DNA from 2 places in the Tardiphaga sp. OK246 genome. Region 1 is predicted to be linked to the other one. Evidence: riboswitches for the same ligand, from Rfam matches in the RefSeq annotation. Region 1 holds a riboswitch; the other holds the start of a gene.

The links. A riboswitch is a leader RNA that binds a small molecule or an ion and turns the genes downstream of it on or off. The one in region 1 is predicted to bind cobalamin.
Region 2: another riboswitch for cobalamin. It lies ahead of CHC01_RS16325 (DUF1636 family protein); the one in region 1 lies ahead of CHC01_RS01880 (ribonucleoside-diphosphate reductase subunit alpha).

What each region holds. Positions count from the first base shown of each region.
Region 1 is NZ_FZOX01000001.1:385,385-393,068, forward strand. It holds gene CHC01_RS01875 (ribonucleotide-diphosphate reductase subunit beta) at 1-446, opposite strand, end outside; gene CHC01_RS01880 (ribonucleoside-diphosphate reductase subunit alpha) at 587-3,517, opposite strand; cobalamin riboswitch at 3,637-3,851, opposite strand; gene CHC01_RS01885 (hypothetical protein) at 4,040-4,225, shown strand; gene CHC01_RS01890 (GlxA family transcriptional regulator) at 4,232-5,191, opposite strand; gene CHC01_RS01895 (HD domain-containing protein) at 5,364-6,005, shown strand; gene CHC01_RS01900 (glycosyltransferase family 87 protein) at 5,977-7,173, opposite strand; gene ftsH (ATP-dependent zinc metalloprotease FtsH) at 7,339-7,684, opposite strand, start outside.
Region 2 is NZ_FZOX01000003.1:707,276-714,959, forward strand. It holds gene cobN (cobaltochelatase subunit CobN) at 1-2,666, opposite strand, end outside; gene cobW (cobalamin biosynthesis protein CobW) at 2,682-3,695, opposite strand; gene cobU (bifunctional adenosylcobinamide kinase/adenosylcobinamide-phosphate guanylyltransferase) at 3,696-4,226, opposite strand; gene CHC01_RS16325 (DUF1636 family protein) at 4,223-4,672, opposite strand; cobalamin riboswitch at 4,782-4,972, opposite strand; gene cobT (nicotinate-nucleotide--dimethylbenzimidazole phosphoribosyltransferase) at 5,072-6,127, shown strand; gene cobS (adenosylcobinamide-GDP ribazoletransferase) at 6,128-6,892, shown strand; gene CHC01_RS16340 (tyrosine phosphatase family protein) at 6,885-7,421, opposite strand; gene CHC01_RS16345 (putative bifunctional diguanylate cyclase/phosphodiesterase) at 7,667-7,684, shown strand, end outside.

The DNA of each region.
Region 1 (7,684 bases):
TGCACCGCCTCCTCGAACGACTGCCGCAACAAATATTGCCGACATTCCGGATTGGTGAGGTGGCGATAGATCGCCAGCACGATATTGTTGGCGACAAGGCTCTCTGACGCAGCGAAGAAGCCGAGATTGCGCTTGATGGCGCGGCGTTCGTCTTCGGTCAGGCCGTCGCGCGACTTCCACAGCGCGATGTCCGCCTGCATCGAGACTTCGGTCGGCATCCAGTGATTGTTGCAGCCGGCGAGATACTTCTCCCACGCCCACTTGTATTTCAGCGGCAGCAGCTGATTGACGTCGGCGCGGCAGTTAATCATGCGCTTCTCGTCCACCGAGACGCGGCCGCCGGAGCGATCGATGGTGCCGAGGCCGGTGGCGTCGGCCGGAGATTGCGGGATCGGGATGAAGGCGGGGGTTTTGGGAGCGGATGAGGTATCGGACCAGTCGAGCATGGGGTGTTCCTGGAAATAGCTGAGTTTGATCGGTCGTCATTGCGAGCGAAGCGAAGCAATCCAGAAGGCCGCGAGCGCGGAAAGAACTGGATTGCTTCGTCGCTGCGCTCCTCGCAATGACGGCGGAGAGAACGCTGCCCTTACTGGCACGCCTCGCATTCGGGGTTGTCGATCGAGCATGCCATCGCGACATTCAACTCCAGCGCAGTGACGGAGGACTGAACCAGGATCGGCGCACCCGCCGTCTTAGCTGTCGCGACCGTCGCCGAGACTGCGTTGAGCTTGCCATCGGTCCCCTTCAGCGTTGACTTCTCCACATGCGTGGCGCTGCGCGAGCGCAGGTAGTAGGTCGTCTTCAACCCCAGCGTCCAGGCCAGGCGATAGAGCTGATCGAGCTTCTTGCCTGAGGGATTGGCGATGTAGAGGTTGAGCGACTGCGCCTGATCGATCCACTTCTGACGGCGCGAGGCCGCTTCGATCAACCATGCACTGTCGATCTCGAACGAGGTCGCATACAGCGCCTTGAGATCGTCAGGTACACGGTCGATCGATCCGACGCTGCCGTCGAAATATTTCAGGTCCGAGACCATCACCTCGTCCCACAGGCCCCTCTTTTTCAGATCGCGCACAAGGAAGGCATTCACCACTGTGAAATCGCCTGACATGTTCGATTTGACATAGAGGTTCTGATAGGCCGGCTCGATCGACTGCGCGACGCCGCAGATATTGGAGATCGTCGCTGTCGGCGCGATCGCCATCACGTTGGAATTGCGCATGCCGGTGGACTTCACGCGGTCACGCAGGCCGTTCCAGTCGAGCGTGGTCGAGCGATCCATCTGCACACCACCGCGGGCCTCCGCAAGTATCTCGATGGAGTCGATCGGCAGGATGCCGCGGCTCCACAGCGATCCGTCGAAGGACGGATAGCGGCCGCGCTCGGCGGCAAGATCCACCGATGCCGAGATCGAATGGAAGGCAATCGCTTCCATGCTGGTGTCGGCAAACGCCACGGCCGCATCCGACGCCATCGCGATACCCTGCGCCTGCAGTGCATCCTGGAAGCCCATCAGACCCAGACCCACCGGACGATGCTTGAGGTTCGAGCGGCGCGCTTCCGGGATGGTGTAGAAATTGATGTCGATGACATTGTCGAGCATCCGCATCGCCGTGGTCACGGTACGCTTGAGCTGCGCGTGGTCGAGACCATCCTTGCCGATATGATTGAGCAGGTTGACCGAGCCGAGATTGCAGACCGCGACCTCATCATCGGACGTATTCAGCGTGATCTCCGTGCAGAGATTCGATGAATGGATCACGCCAGCATGCTGCTGCGGCGAGCGCAGATTGCAGGGATCCTTGAAGGTGATCCAGGGATGGCCGGTCTCGAACACCATGGTCAGCATGCGGCGCCACAAGTCAGTTGCGCGCACCTTCTTGAACACGCGGATCTCGCCGCGCGCAGCCTTCTCCTCATAGGCCGCATAGCGCTCGGCAAAGGGCTTGCCATAGAGGTCGTGCAGCTCCGGCGTTTCGTCGGGCGAGAACAGCGTCCATTCGCCATCGGCCTCGACGCGCTGCATGAACAGGTCTGGCACCCAGTTGGCGGTGTTCATATCGTGCGTGCGGCGGCGGTCGTCGCCGGTGTTCTTGCGGAGATCGAGGAATTCTTCGATGTCGATGTGCCAGGTCTCGAGATAGGCGCAGACCGCGCCCTTGCGCTTGCCGCCCTGATTGACGGCGATGGCCGTATCGTTGGCGACCTTCAGGAATGGCACCACGCCCTGGCTCTCGCCATTGGTACCCTTGATATGCGCGCCGAGACCGCGCACGCGCGTCCAGTCATTGCCGAGACCGCCGGAATATTTCGCCAGCAGTGCGTTGTCCTTCACCGACTTAAAGATGCCGTCGAGATCGTCGGCCACCGTCGTGAGGAAGCAGGACGACAGCTGCGGCCGCAGCGTGCCGGAATTGAACAGTGTCGGCGTCGAGGCCATGAAGTCGAACGACGACAGCAGGTTGTAGAATTCGATCGCGCGGGCTTCGCGGTCGATCTCGCGCAGCGCGAGGCCCATGGCAACGCGCATGAAGAAGGCCTGCGGCAGTTCGATGCGATTGCCCTGCACATGCAGGAAGTAGCGGTCATAGAGCGTTTGCAGGCCCAGGAACTGGAACTGGAGATCGCCTTCCGGCCTCAGCGCGGCAGCGATTCGCTTGAGATCGAAGCGCGCGAGTTCGGGATCGAGCAGCTCGGCCGCAATGCCGGTCTTGATATAGGCGCCGAAATATTCGGCGTAGCGCGTGGTCATGTCAGCCTGCGACGCGTGGGTCGGGCTGCCATGAACGAAGGACAGGACTTCCGTGCGCAGTTTATCGAGCAGCAGGCGGGCGCTGACAAAGGTGTAGTTCGGCTCCTGCTCCACCAGCGTGCGCGCGGCCATGATGCCAGCCAGTGCCAGTTCATCCAGCGTGATGCCGTCATAGAGATTGCGGCGGGTTTCCTCGAGCACCGGGGCGGCATCGACGCCATCAAGGCCGGCGCAGGCCTCGTTGACGATCAGCGCGAGACGCGCCGAATCGAGCGGGGCGCGCGTGCCGTTGGCGAGCGTGACGTGCAGCACCGGTGCGGTGGAAACCAGCGCGGGCTTGGCGGCCAGTTCCTCGGCGCGGGTGCGAGCGCGCTCCTCGCGGTACAGCACATAGGCGCGGGCCACCTTGTGGTGCTCGCTGCGCATCAGCGCCAGTTCGACCTGATCCTGGACGTCCTCGATATGGAAGGTCCGGCCTTCACCGACGCGGCGCGTCAATGCAGCCACGACTTCGCCGGTCAGTTGTTCCACCGCCTCATGGACGCGGCGCGACGCCGCTGCCGTGTGGCCCTCGACGGCCAGAAAGGCTTTGGTCATCGCGACGGAAATCTTGCTGCCGTCGAAGGACGACACCGTGCCGTTGCGCCGGATGATCTGCATCGAGGGTTCGCGCGCAGGCGCAGCGAGCGTTTCCGGCGACAGTTGAATCAGCGGCGCATGAGCCGCATCGCGTCCGTTGGACAAAACAGAAGATGAAGTAGGCATCGGCAAGACCCCGTGTGATGCATCAAGCAATGGGGGCTGGGGCCGAAAGGACGCTGCAAAATACACGGCGGAGATCCGCCGGCATTGCCTGCAAGCGACCGCTGGGACACCCCGCCCATGGACGTTCTGGTGTCGCGGCAGGTCTCCTGGCTCGCAGGTCAATGTCTGTTTCAGCCTTCCCGATGCTTGCGCATCAGTGACTTCAATCGAAACAGACTCACTGCTTACAGTTGCGGGGGCAGCGCCGGAATATGACGCAAAACAGCGTCTTTACCGGCTTCCCTCTTAGCCACCAAGTCTTGCGACAGGGCGGACCGTGACGTCTACATTTGGTGTGACCCGCGGCGAAGTGTCAAGCGGGCATTGAGCCGAACGCAACAAATTCGGTAGGGCTGTTGGTTCAGTGGACAACCGCTTGCGTGGCGGAAACCGCGGGATCGTTGGCGGTTTCTGCACGATGCGATTCGTTGTCCGAAAGGACCGTGAGGCGCAGAAGAGCCACATCAATCGATGGAGGATGCCATGCGGAACCTGGCAACGAGCACTGAGAGAACCGAGTTCAACGCTTTCGTGGAGCACGCAGGCGCGCTCACGGCGTTCGAGACGACGGAGCAGATCGCCCGGCGCCGACTCGACGAGATGCTGAACGAAGCGCTGATGGACAGCTTTCCTGCGAGCGATCCGGTTTCTTCACTGCAACTCGCCTGAGCAGAATCAGACCGCGCGAAAGCTGGCCCGATACTGGCTGGGCGTCAGACCCAGCCGTCGCACGAAGACCTGACGCATATGTTCGGCGGTGGTGAAACCGGATTCATAAGCCACCACCTTGAGCGGCAGATCGCTGCCTTCGAGACGGTTACGCGCCGTGTCGATCCGGGCGCCCTCGACAAAATCTGCCGGCGTCATCTTTGTTTCCTGCTTGAATGTCCGCGCAAAGGTGCGGGCGCTCATGCCCGCCACATCGGCCAGTTCATCCACGCTGTGCGCGTCACGCAGATGGGCCATCACATGAGCATGGACTCGCGCAATCGGTGAATCCGGCTCGGCCGGCGGTACCAGATAGGGACTGAATTGCGACTGGCCACCCTGGCGCTGCGCCACCACAACCAGACGCTTGGCTACGGCCAGCGCAACATCCGCGCCATGATCTTCCTGGACCAGTGCGAGACCGAGATCGATCCCTGCGGTGACGCCGGCCGACGTCACCAGCGCGCCATCGCGGCTATAGATGCGATCGAACTCCACATGCGCTTTGGGGAAACGCAACGCCAATAGCGGCGCATTCTGCCAGTGCGTCGTCACCGTCTTGTCGTCGAGCAAGCCTGCATGGCCGAGCGCGAATGCCCCGGTGCACACCGAACCATAACGCCCCGCCTGGAGCGCCGCATTGGCAAGCCACTCTGTGAGCTGCGGATCCGCCTCCGCCGTCGGCAGCCCTGGCCCGCCGGCCACCAGCACCAGATCCCAGGGCTTGTTCGCATCACTGAACGCCAGATCGGCGGATATCCGCAAACCGTTCGATGCACGCAGCGGCGCGCAGTCTGCAGCGACAAGTGTAATGTCGTAGCCGTCGCCCGGTGCAACGAAGCCATTGGCCTCCATGAACACATCAAGCGGACCGGCTACGTCCAGCGACTGGACGCCCGGAAAGATCGCAAGAGCAACGGTCTTCATGGTGATGCTTCATTCCGACGGCGAGGACAGGCCCAAGTCATTCTGAATAGATAGTCGTCTTGCGGCGGGAAATCACGGGCGAATGGCAGCTTTGCAGGGCGCGGCGCGATTGCGAGGACACCGCCCGCCGGCGACAACGGATGCATCACAACACCCCCGCAAGGAGCATCTCATGAGCAAGACCATTGCCGGCATCAAAGTCCCTGACAGCGCCCTCGCTCGCCAGGTCGATCAGCTGGTGCGCGACACCGAAAGCGATCTTCTGTATCATCATTCCAATCGGGTTTTCCTGTTCGGCGCGCTCGCCGGACAGCGCAAGGGTCTCAAAGTCGATTCCGAGTTACTTTATGTCGGCGCGATGTTTCACGACATGGGCTTACAGGCGCCCTATGCGAGCAAGGATGAACGTTTCGAAGTCGATGGCGCGAATGCTGCGGCGGACTTTCTGCGCAGCCACAGGATCGATGAGCGCGACATCGACGATGTCTGGGACGCCATCGCGCTTCACACGACACCGGGCATTCCCAAGCACAAGCGGCCCGTGGTGGCGCTCGTCACGGCTGGTGTCGAGATGGATGTGCTGGGTCTTGAGTACGACGCCTTCACGGCACATCAGCGCCACGAAGTGTGTGCCTGCCATCCGCGCGACCATGACTTCAAGAACGGGATCATCGATGCGTTCGCTGCAGGGACGATCCACAAGCCGGAGACCACCTTCGGCAACGTCAAGGCTGACGTGCTCGACCTCCGCGACCCCACCTACAAACGCGGGAATTTCTGCAGCATCATCCTGAACTCGGCGTGGAGCGAATAGACTCCCGCACGCGCATGGCGATCAACGCTGCCACCAGCAGCGTTGCGCCAAAGCCCGTGGGAGCGCCGAGAAATGGATAGGCGATCAGCAGCGCAGCAGCGAGACCGAGCACCGGCAGTTCGTGACGGCGAAAGCCTTCCGCGAGACCGATACGGGCGATGAAGCCGATGGCAATCGCAAGCACCATCACGTCGTACAGGAAAAGGTAGGGCGTCGTGAGCAAGGCGCCGACTGCCAGCGCAGCGGCTTTCAGTTCATAGCGCACGCTGCTGCGCCACAACGGCACCAGCACCGCTACGACGGCACCAATCATGATCCACTGGAACGTCCAGGCCAGCGGCTCGCTGCCGTCGAAATAGCGCACCAGTGCGAAGATGCTCTGCATCTTGCCCCATGGCGCGCGGCCTTCGGTAAGGAAGGCCTGCGAGAACATCGGCATCCAGTGGATAAAGGCCTGCCAGCTCTCGGTGCCGAAAGCGAGCCACGACACCGCGGCCAGCAGCACTGTTGTGATACCTGCGCTGACAAACGCCTTCCATTGTGACGCCGCGATCAGCATCAGCGGAAACAGAAATCCGTACTGCGGCTTGTAGCTGAGCAGGCCCAGACAGATCCCCGACAGGATCGGCCGGGTCGGCAGCAGCACCAGCATCCCGCCGATCAGCGCCGCGGTCAGAAATCCATTCTGCCCGACAAGGCCGTTGGTCATCACCACCGGAAAAGCCGCAGCCAGTAAAAGGCCGAAGGGACGACCGACGATCGCACGCATCGCCGCCAGATACGGCACGAAGCTGACCGCAGCCCAGCCGGCAAAAGCTACAGCATAAGGCAGCTTTGCGAGCAGTGCCGCGATGAACAGGAACGGCGGCGGATAATGCCAGGCGAAATTGCCGGGATAGCTCTGACCGAGAACCGCAATCTGGACCTTTTTCTGGATGTCCCAGTCATAAGCCCAAGCCGGATGACCATCGAGCACCAATCGCCCGGCAGACCACACATTGACGAAATCGGTGGGCGAGCCGAGGCCGTCTTCATAGATCCAGCCGCGACCGTAGAAGGTCGGGAAGAAGGCGAGATGCAGCATCGTCAGGATCGTGCAGACGATCAGCAGCGCCGGCGGAACAGGGCCACGCTCGGGTGTCGAAGTCATCGTGAGCGGCGCTGGCATAGGGTCCCCAATGCGCATCAAGGGCGCCGGGCGACAGTGCCGATGGAAGTTTGAGGAAGGTTTAAGTGGGACGTGGTCCCCGCGTCGGGCCTCGCTCCATTCGAGCTACAGATAACAAAAAACGCGGCCTTTCGGCCGCGTTTTGCATGTTTACGTGTGTCGACTTTACGCCTGCGGCTGCGGCTCCAGGCCACCGTCCGGACGCGGGCGCGGCTTGCCAGCGGGAGGCACAGCCGAGGTACGCGGGCCCGACGGCTCCAGCACCGACTCGCGGTTCGGCTTCTTGCCGTTCAGCAAATCCGTGATCTCGTCGCCCGAGAGGGTTTCGAATTCCAGCAAGCCCTTGGCCAGCGTTTCGAGGTCATCGCGCTTCTCGGTGAGGATCTTGGTCGCTTCGTCATAGCCTTCAGCGACCAGACGCTTCACTTCGGAGTCGATCTTCTGCGCTGTGGATTCCGAGACCGCCTGGGTGCGGTTCATCTGCATGCCGAGGAAGACCTCGTCGTTGTTC
Region 2 (7,684 bases), on a different contig from region 1:
TTGGCGGTGCCCCAGGCCGACAGCGCAATCGCGCGCGGCCATTCGCCGGCCTCCTGCCAATAGCTCTCGACCAGCCGTTCGGCCGCCAGTTGCCCGATGCGCCAGGCGGATGGCGTTGGCACGGCGCGAACGTCGACGGCGAAAAAATTGCGCCCGGTCGGCAGCACATCGGGGCGTCCACGCGTCGGCGCGCCAGATGGACCGGGCCGCACGAACTGACCGTCGAGGCCTTTGAGGAATGCGGCCGTCTCCGCGCCACCGCAAGCATCGATGGCAGGTCGCAGTTTCGTAGTGATCCAGTGAAGTACATCGGTGGCGCGCATCCAGGTGGGATCGCAAGGCAGCTCGCCGGAGACAAGTTGCAGCGCCAGCCCTTCGATCCGTTCGACGGTGTCACCTGTGGTGCGCCAGACTGCATCGCTGACATCGGCAAGAACGCCGGGGCGCGGGCCGAGATAGTCATCGGCCATATCACGGGTGAGCGGGTCGAACGTGCCAAGACCGAGATCGGCAGCCAAAGCGCGATGCAGTGACGCATCCTGCGGCTTGATCTCCGAGCGCGGCAGGCGCGCGATGGACACCAGGAGACCATTGCGCTGCGCGTCCTCGGGCGCGCGGCCAAATATGTGCAATCCGTCGCGGATCTGCATTTCCTTGAGATCGCATAGATGGGCGTCGAGCGCGCGCAGCGCCTCGCCCGTCGGCGTGTCGCGGGTGACATTGACGTCGGCATCGATCTGCTGCGCGCGGGCGAGCGACAGGATGTCTTCGGCGATCACGGCAGCGCGCTTGGGATCGAGATCGGTCGCCATGGCATATTCGTCGACCAGATTCTCCAGCCGCGCCAGATCGTCATGCAGCTCAGCCCGCGTCATCGGCGGTGTCAGGTGATCGATGATCACGGCGGAGGTGCGGCGCTTGGCCTGAATGCCCTCGCCGGGATCGTTGACGATGAACGGATAGAGATGCGGCAGCGGACCGAGCACGGCATCGGGCAGACAATCGGCCGACAGGCCTGCGCTTTTCCCCGGCAGCCATTCGAGATTGCCGTGCTTGCCGAGATGCACCACCGCATGCGCATCAAAGTTGCGGCGCAGCCAGAGATAAAATGCAAGATAGTGATGCGGCGGCACCAGATCGGGATCGTGATAGGTGCTCTTGGGATCGATATTGTAACCGCGTGCCGGCTGCACGCCGACAGTGATGTTGCCGAAACGATGCAGGCCAAGGCGGAAGGCGCCATCGACGACATGCGGATCGCTCTCAGCCTTGCCCCACCGTGACTCAATAGCAAGCCGCACATTGGTCGGCAGCGTCGCAAAGGCCGCGTGATACTCAGCCAGCGGCCACGTCACGCCACCGCTTCGCTCGGCGCGACCGGCAAGCGCATTCGTTGGACCCTGTTGCAACAGCTGCATCATGGCGGTCGTCGTGTCAGGCGCGTCACCAGTGCCGTAGCCGGCTTCGCGCATCGCGGCGATCACATCGATCAGGCTCTGCGGCGTATCGAGGCCGACGCCATTGGCAAGGCGTCCATCGCGATTGGGATAATTGGCCAGAATCAGCGCGACGCGTCGTTCGCACGCCGCAGCGCGGCGCAAGCGCACCCAGGCGCGCGCCAGATCAGCGGTCGCATCAATCCGATCCTGCACCGGCTGCAATGTTGCCGGCGCAAAGCCGCCGTCGCTGGCGCCACGTTCCTTGAAGGCGATGGCATTGGCGAAGATGCGGCCATCGACTTCCGGCAACACCACATGCATCGCCAGATCGCGCGGCGTCAGGCCGCGAGTAGAGGCTTCCCAGCTGGCGCGCGAGATGCCGGCCTGCGCGACCTGCAGAATCGGACAGCCTGACGCCGACAACACGCCGGCATCGTCATGCGCGGTCGCAGTGGCGAAGGCCGTGGCGTTGATGATGATATCGGGCGGATAGGCCGCAAGCGCGGCGCGCAGGAAAGCCGCGGAGCGCTCATCCTTCAGGCTCGTGACGTAGAGACAGGCCGCGTTGAGGCCGCGCGCGTCGAGCGAACGACGCAATGCATCGATTGCCGCCGTATCGCCGCCGGCCACCAGCGCGCGGTAGAAGATCACGATCGCATTCGGCCGGTTATCCCCCGCCGGTTCACCCGGCCAGAAGCCGGCCGAAGGCATCGGCCGCGCAACAGGCGGCTCCTCACCATGGCCGATCAGATGTGCGGCATAGCGCAGTGCCAGCTGCGCGTTGTCGACACCGCCCTCGCTGCAATAGCGCCACAGCGCGTGCGTTTCATCGCTGCTGACAGTGCCGCGCGCGGCCAGCTCGGCATTCCAGTCCATCTCGCCGGGCAGGCAGGCGAATTTGGCACCGCGGCTCAGCGCATCGCTGCGCAGGCTTTCGACGCCATGGGGCCAATAGCTGATACCCCCGAGCATGCGCAGCACGACGATCTTCGCCTTGGCCAGCGTCCGTTCGACATAGAGATCGACCGACGCGGGATGGCCGAGCGCCAGCATATTCGTGAGCCGTACGCTCGGGAAATCGTCCGATAGCGTCGCATGCGCCGCATTGAACGCCGCCAGATCGCTGTCTGCCGCAGACAGCACGACGATATCAGCGGTGTCCTGCCCGAGATCGCGGGCGACGTCGCCGTCGTCAATGCTGCCGGAGGTATCGAGCTTCAGATGCATGCGGGTGAACCTGCGTTACCCGGCGAGTGCCTTTCGCACGGCGTCGCCGTCGAATCCCTTGAGGCCGATGACCACCAGATGCTCGGCCTGCATCACGTCCGGCCGGGCGAAGGCGAGTTCAACGCGAGCGCCAACGGCCTGCACGACGATCGGCGCAGATTTATCGGCGATGCGGGCATGGCCCTTCACACGGAGGACACCGTCGAGGCCGAGCGCGTCGCTGATGCGTGCGCGCATCGCATCGATGCTCGCAGCAGCGGTGGGTTTGACGACGATGCTGTCGAAGTCGTCATGGTCGTGTTCTTCCTCCTCGCCGTGATGACCGACGCGGGCAGCCATGTCGTCCTCGGCGGCGGCATTGAGGCCGATCAGCACCGATGGCGCGAGATCGCCCTTGGAGCGCACGATGCTGACACCGGGGCGCAACACGGCTTTCAGCTTGGCTTCGATCTCGGCGAGCTTTTCTGGAGCGACGAGATCGCTTTTCGACAAAACCACCAGATCAGCGCAAGCGAGCTGGTCCTCGAACACTTCCTCGATGGGGTCGTCGTGTTCGATGCCTTCGTCCTTGGCGCGCTGTTCGGCAACAGCGTCTTCGTCCAGCGTGACACGGCCTTCAGAGAGCGCCAGCGCGTCGACGACAGTGACGACGCCATCGACAGTGGCGCGAGTCTTCACTGCCGGCCAGGCAAAGGCCTTCAACAGCGGCTGCGGCAGCGCGAGGCCGGAGGTCTCGATGACGATGGCATCGAGTGGACGCTCGCGCGACAGCAGCTTATCCATGGTCGGCACGAAGTCGTCGGCGACGGTGCAGCAGATGCAGCCATTGGTAAGCTCGACGATATCGCCGGGCGCACAGGCCTTTGCCGCGCATTCCTCGACCAGACCGCCATCGAAACCGGCATCGCCGAACTCATTGACGATCACGGCGATGCGGCGGCCATCGGCCTGGGTCAGCAGCGAGCGCAGCAGCGTGGTCTTGCCGGCGCCGAGAAATCCGGTGAGGACGGTGACGGGAACGCGGGACATTCAATTCTCCTGGGAACGCTTGAGCCAGAGCGGAAGCCCGGCGGCAATGAAAGCAACATTCGGCACGGCGGCCGCGATGATCTGGTTGAGGCGGCCCTGCGCATCGCGAAACGCGCGGCCGAGCGGTGTCTCCGGCACGAGGCCGAGGCCAACTTCGTTGGACACGAAAACGATCGGATAGCGCGAGACATCGAGGAAGCGCACCAGACGCTTTGCCTCGATCTCCGGATCGCGCTCGGCAAACATCAGATTCGACAGCCATAGCGTCAGGCAATCCACCAGCACGACGCGGCCGACCGTCGCCTCGCGCGTCAGCGCATCGACCAGCGCCAGCGGCTCTTCCACGGTGATCCAGCCTTCGCCGCGCTGCTTGCGATGCTGCGCGATGCGGGCATGCATCTCGTCGTCACCGGCCGTTGCAGTCGCAAGATAGACTTTGGTCAGGCCGATGCCATCGACCAGCCTCTCGGCGAAAGTTGACTTGCCGGACCGCGCACCGCCCAGCACCAACGTGGTGGAGACCGCGGTCATTTCGGCGCACGCCCATCTTCAGGCGACCAACGCATCGGCGGCACGCGCGCGACCATGCCCTTGCGCAGCACCTCGGCGCGCTCGCGCCATGGCACCAGGCCGTAGTCGGCCTTCTGATAGGACTCCACGAAAGACACCAGCGCCGCGCTGCCGCTATCGGTCTGCAGATCGCCGAACAGGAACGTGTAGCCATCAGGGCTCGTCACCGCAACGGTTGCTGGCCGCTTGCAGACGCTGAGACACTGCACCGGACGCACCATCACGGCGGCATCGCCATCGCCGAGCGCGGCCTTCACCGCATCGAACATGTCCGGCCCGACGATCGTGCCGGTTTCGGCGGCCTTGCAGCTGATGCACACGCTCACGACAACGGGACCCGCCGGCACGGGGCGCGGCGGTTCGACCGAAATTTGTTCGCCAGAGATATCGGCGCTGTCGTGATCCATTACATGCTCAGTTCATGCCCTCGCGGGCCTACGAGCTTTGTTGGATCGCGCCGACAGCATGGCCGTCAGTTCGCTCCCGTCCGGTGCACCCCGCCCCGACGACGCCACCAAAGCACAGTTCGTGATGGCAGGTCTCCTGGCTTGCGAGTCACAGCCTGTTGCCGCCTTCCCAAGAATTCTGAAGAATTCCCAGTGGCACCGGCGCGGGCTCGTCGCTTACAGTTGCGGGGGCAGCGCCGGCCTCAAACCGGCTTCCCTATTCACCTTCCACGCGGAAGGACCATCGCAAAAGACGCTATCTGCCGGGTGCGCCGGGGTCAACCGCGCCGACGGACTGTCGCCCGGACCTGTTGACCTTGCAGGTCGTCTTGCGTCAGTTAGGCCGCGAAAAGGAACCCTATGTCCGCCCATTCCCAGCCCTTGTGGCAGCCGCCCGCCATTGCGCCTGTTGACCCGCAGATCGCGGCAGGAATCCGCGCTGCCATCGACGGCAAGGCCAAGCCGCTGGGATCGCTCGGACGAATCGAGGAGCTGGCATTGCAACTCGGCATGATCCGGCATCCAGGCGAACCGCGCGGTGACAATGCCGTGCTGCTGGTGTTCGCGGGGGATCACGGACTGGTGGCCGAAGGCGTGTCGCAATATCCATCGGCGGTCACGGTCGCGATGGTGATGACCTATCTGGCCGGCCGCGCCACGGCCAATGCTTTCGCCGCGGCCAATGACATCGGTGTGCGCGTGATCGACATCGGCGTCGCCGCCGAGCTGCCGGTGCACCCGAAGCTGATCGATGCAAAGGTCCGCATGGGTACGGCGAATGCCGCGCGCGAGCCAGCGATGACGGCAGAGCACGCGGCCGATGCGCTGACGCGCGGCTTCAGAATCGCCGTCGGTGAGATCAAGGCCGGCGCAGACATCATCGCGCTCGGCGAGATGGGAATTGGCAACACGGCCTCCTCGGCACTGGTGGTTCATCGACTCGCACCGGCACCCCTGAATGATTGTATCGGCGTTGGCGCCGGGCAGGATGATGCCGGCATGGCGCGCAAGCGCGCGGCGATCACGAAGGCGGCAGCGCGCAGCGACGCAACTGCGCCACTGGATGTGCTGGCCCAATTAGGCGGGCTGGAAATCGCGGGCATGGCCGGAGCGATCCTCGGCGCAGCTTCGCAACGGCGGCCGGTGATCATCGACGGCTTCATCTCCAGCGCCGCGGCATTGCTCGCCGTTCGTCTGTGCCCGGCCGCACGCGACTACTGCGTCTTCGCGCACCGTTCGGCTGAACGCGGCCACGACATCGTACTCAACGCGCTCGATGCCCAGCCGCTACTTGATCTCGGCTTGCGGCTCGGTGAAGGCACCGGCGCGCTGCTTGCGGTGCCGTTGGTCCGTGCCGCTGCGCGCATGCTGACCGATGTTGCGAGCCTCGACGACGTGCTGGCCGGAAAGATCTAGATGAGGCTGGATCCGCATCTTTTGAATGCGATCCGTTTCCTGACGGTGCTGCCGGTACCGGCAACTGTCGACGCGCAAGGGCCTGACTGGCTTGCGCGTGCAATGAAGTATTTTCCGGTGGTCGGCGCCGGCATCGGTGCTGCATCCGCAATCGTGTTTCTCGTTGTCGGCGAATTCTGGTCACCGCTGATTTCCGCCCTGCTGGCGATCACGACAAGCATCGCTCTGACCAGCGCGCTGCATGAAGACGGCCTTGCCGATACGGCCGACAGTTTCGGCGGAGGCTGGACGATCGAAAAGCGTCTTGCAATCATGAAGGACAGCCGCATCGGCACCTACGGGGCGCTCGCACTTTGCCTGGGCACGGCGCTGCGCATTGCGGCGCTCGCCATATTGCCGCTGTGGGCAGGTGCGGCAGCGCTGATCGCCGTCCACGCCGCAGCACGCGCCATGCCGGCCTTCGTGATGAACCGCCTGCCCTATAGCGGCGATACCAGTGCGATGAAGGTCACTTACGCCGAGGCGCCCGTGCGATTTGAGGAATCGTTGTTTGCACTTGGTGTGGTCGTGCTTGCAGCAATCCCGCTTGCGCTCGTCTCGGTCGCATCGCTTTTTGCGGGTCTTCTGCTCGGCGCAGCGCTCGCCGCACTGCTCGCACTCTGGTCGCGTCGACTGATCGGCGGTTACACCGGCGACGTGCTCGGTGCCGTCGAGCAACTCTTCGAGATCGGTTTTCTGCTCGGCGTCGCAGCCCTGATCAAATAGGCCAGTTCAACGGCAATCGATAAGCCTCACCTTCAAAAGCGTCCGCACCGCGGCCGATGCGTGCGATGGCTTCGACCATGCGGCCGTCGCGGCCAAGCTGTTCGTCGGCCAATTGCACCATCAATTTGTTCGGCGTCACATAAGGCGAACGTTTGCGTAGCTCATCTGCAATCGCCGCCTCATAGCCAGGATTGCGATCGCAGGCGATGGCGTAAGCCGCAGCGCTGGAACGGCTGATACCGGCCCAGCAGTGAATGAGCATCGGGCGATCAGCGATGCTGCCGCGGCCGAATTGAAGAATGGCATCCACGACGTCGGCATCGGGCGCGATCAGGTCCGACGTTGCTTCGACGATATCGTGAAAGGTTAGCTCCACATGCCGCTCACGCGCCAACCCGCTCCAGTCGCGCTCGCTCGCGGCGGGCGAAAGAAGGGTCAGCAGATCGAAGGACGGCAGCGAGTCTGCCACAGCAGCAAGGCCTCCGAGCGAACTCACATAGATCATTCGAACCCCGCTCGCTGTTGTCATGTCCTTCCTCTCACCCACCGCGAATGGACCCTCTTCAACCACATGCCGCTGCGATGTCGCTGATGCAAGGTCGGTTTCTTAATACCACCCCTGACCTTTTCGCACCTGCAGCATCGCAAATAGAAGAAAATACACCAATCAGAACAGTCGGTTACTCGCGCGAACTTTAGACAACCGAGGCAGGCCAATCTTAAAGAAGTTGCGCTAGGTATCTAACTCACGAGTGCAGAGTCCAGGACGGTACGATGCTGAACTACTTCGAA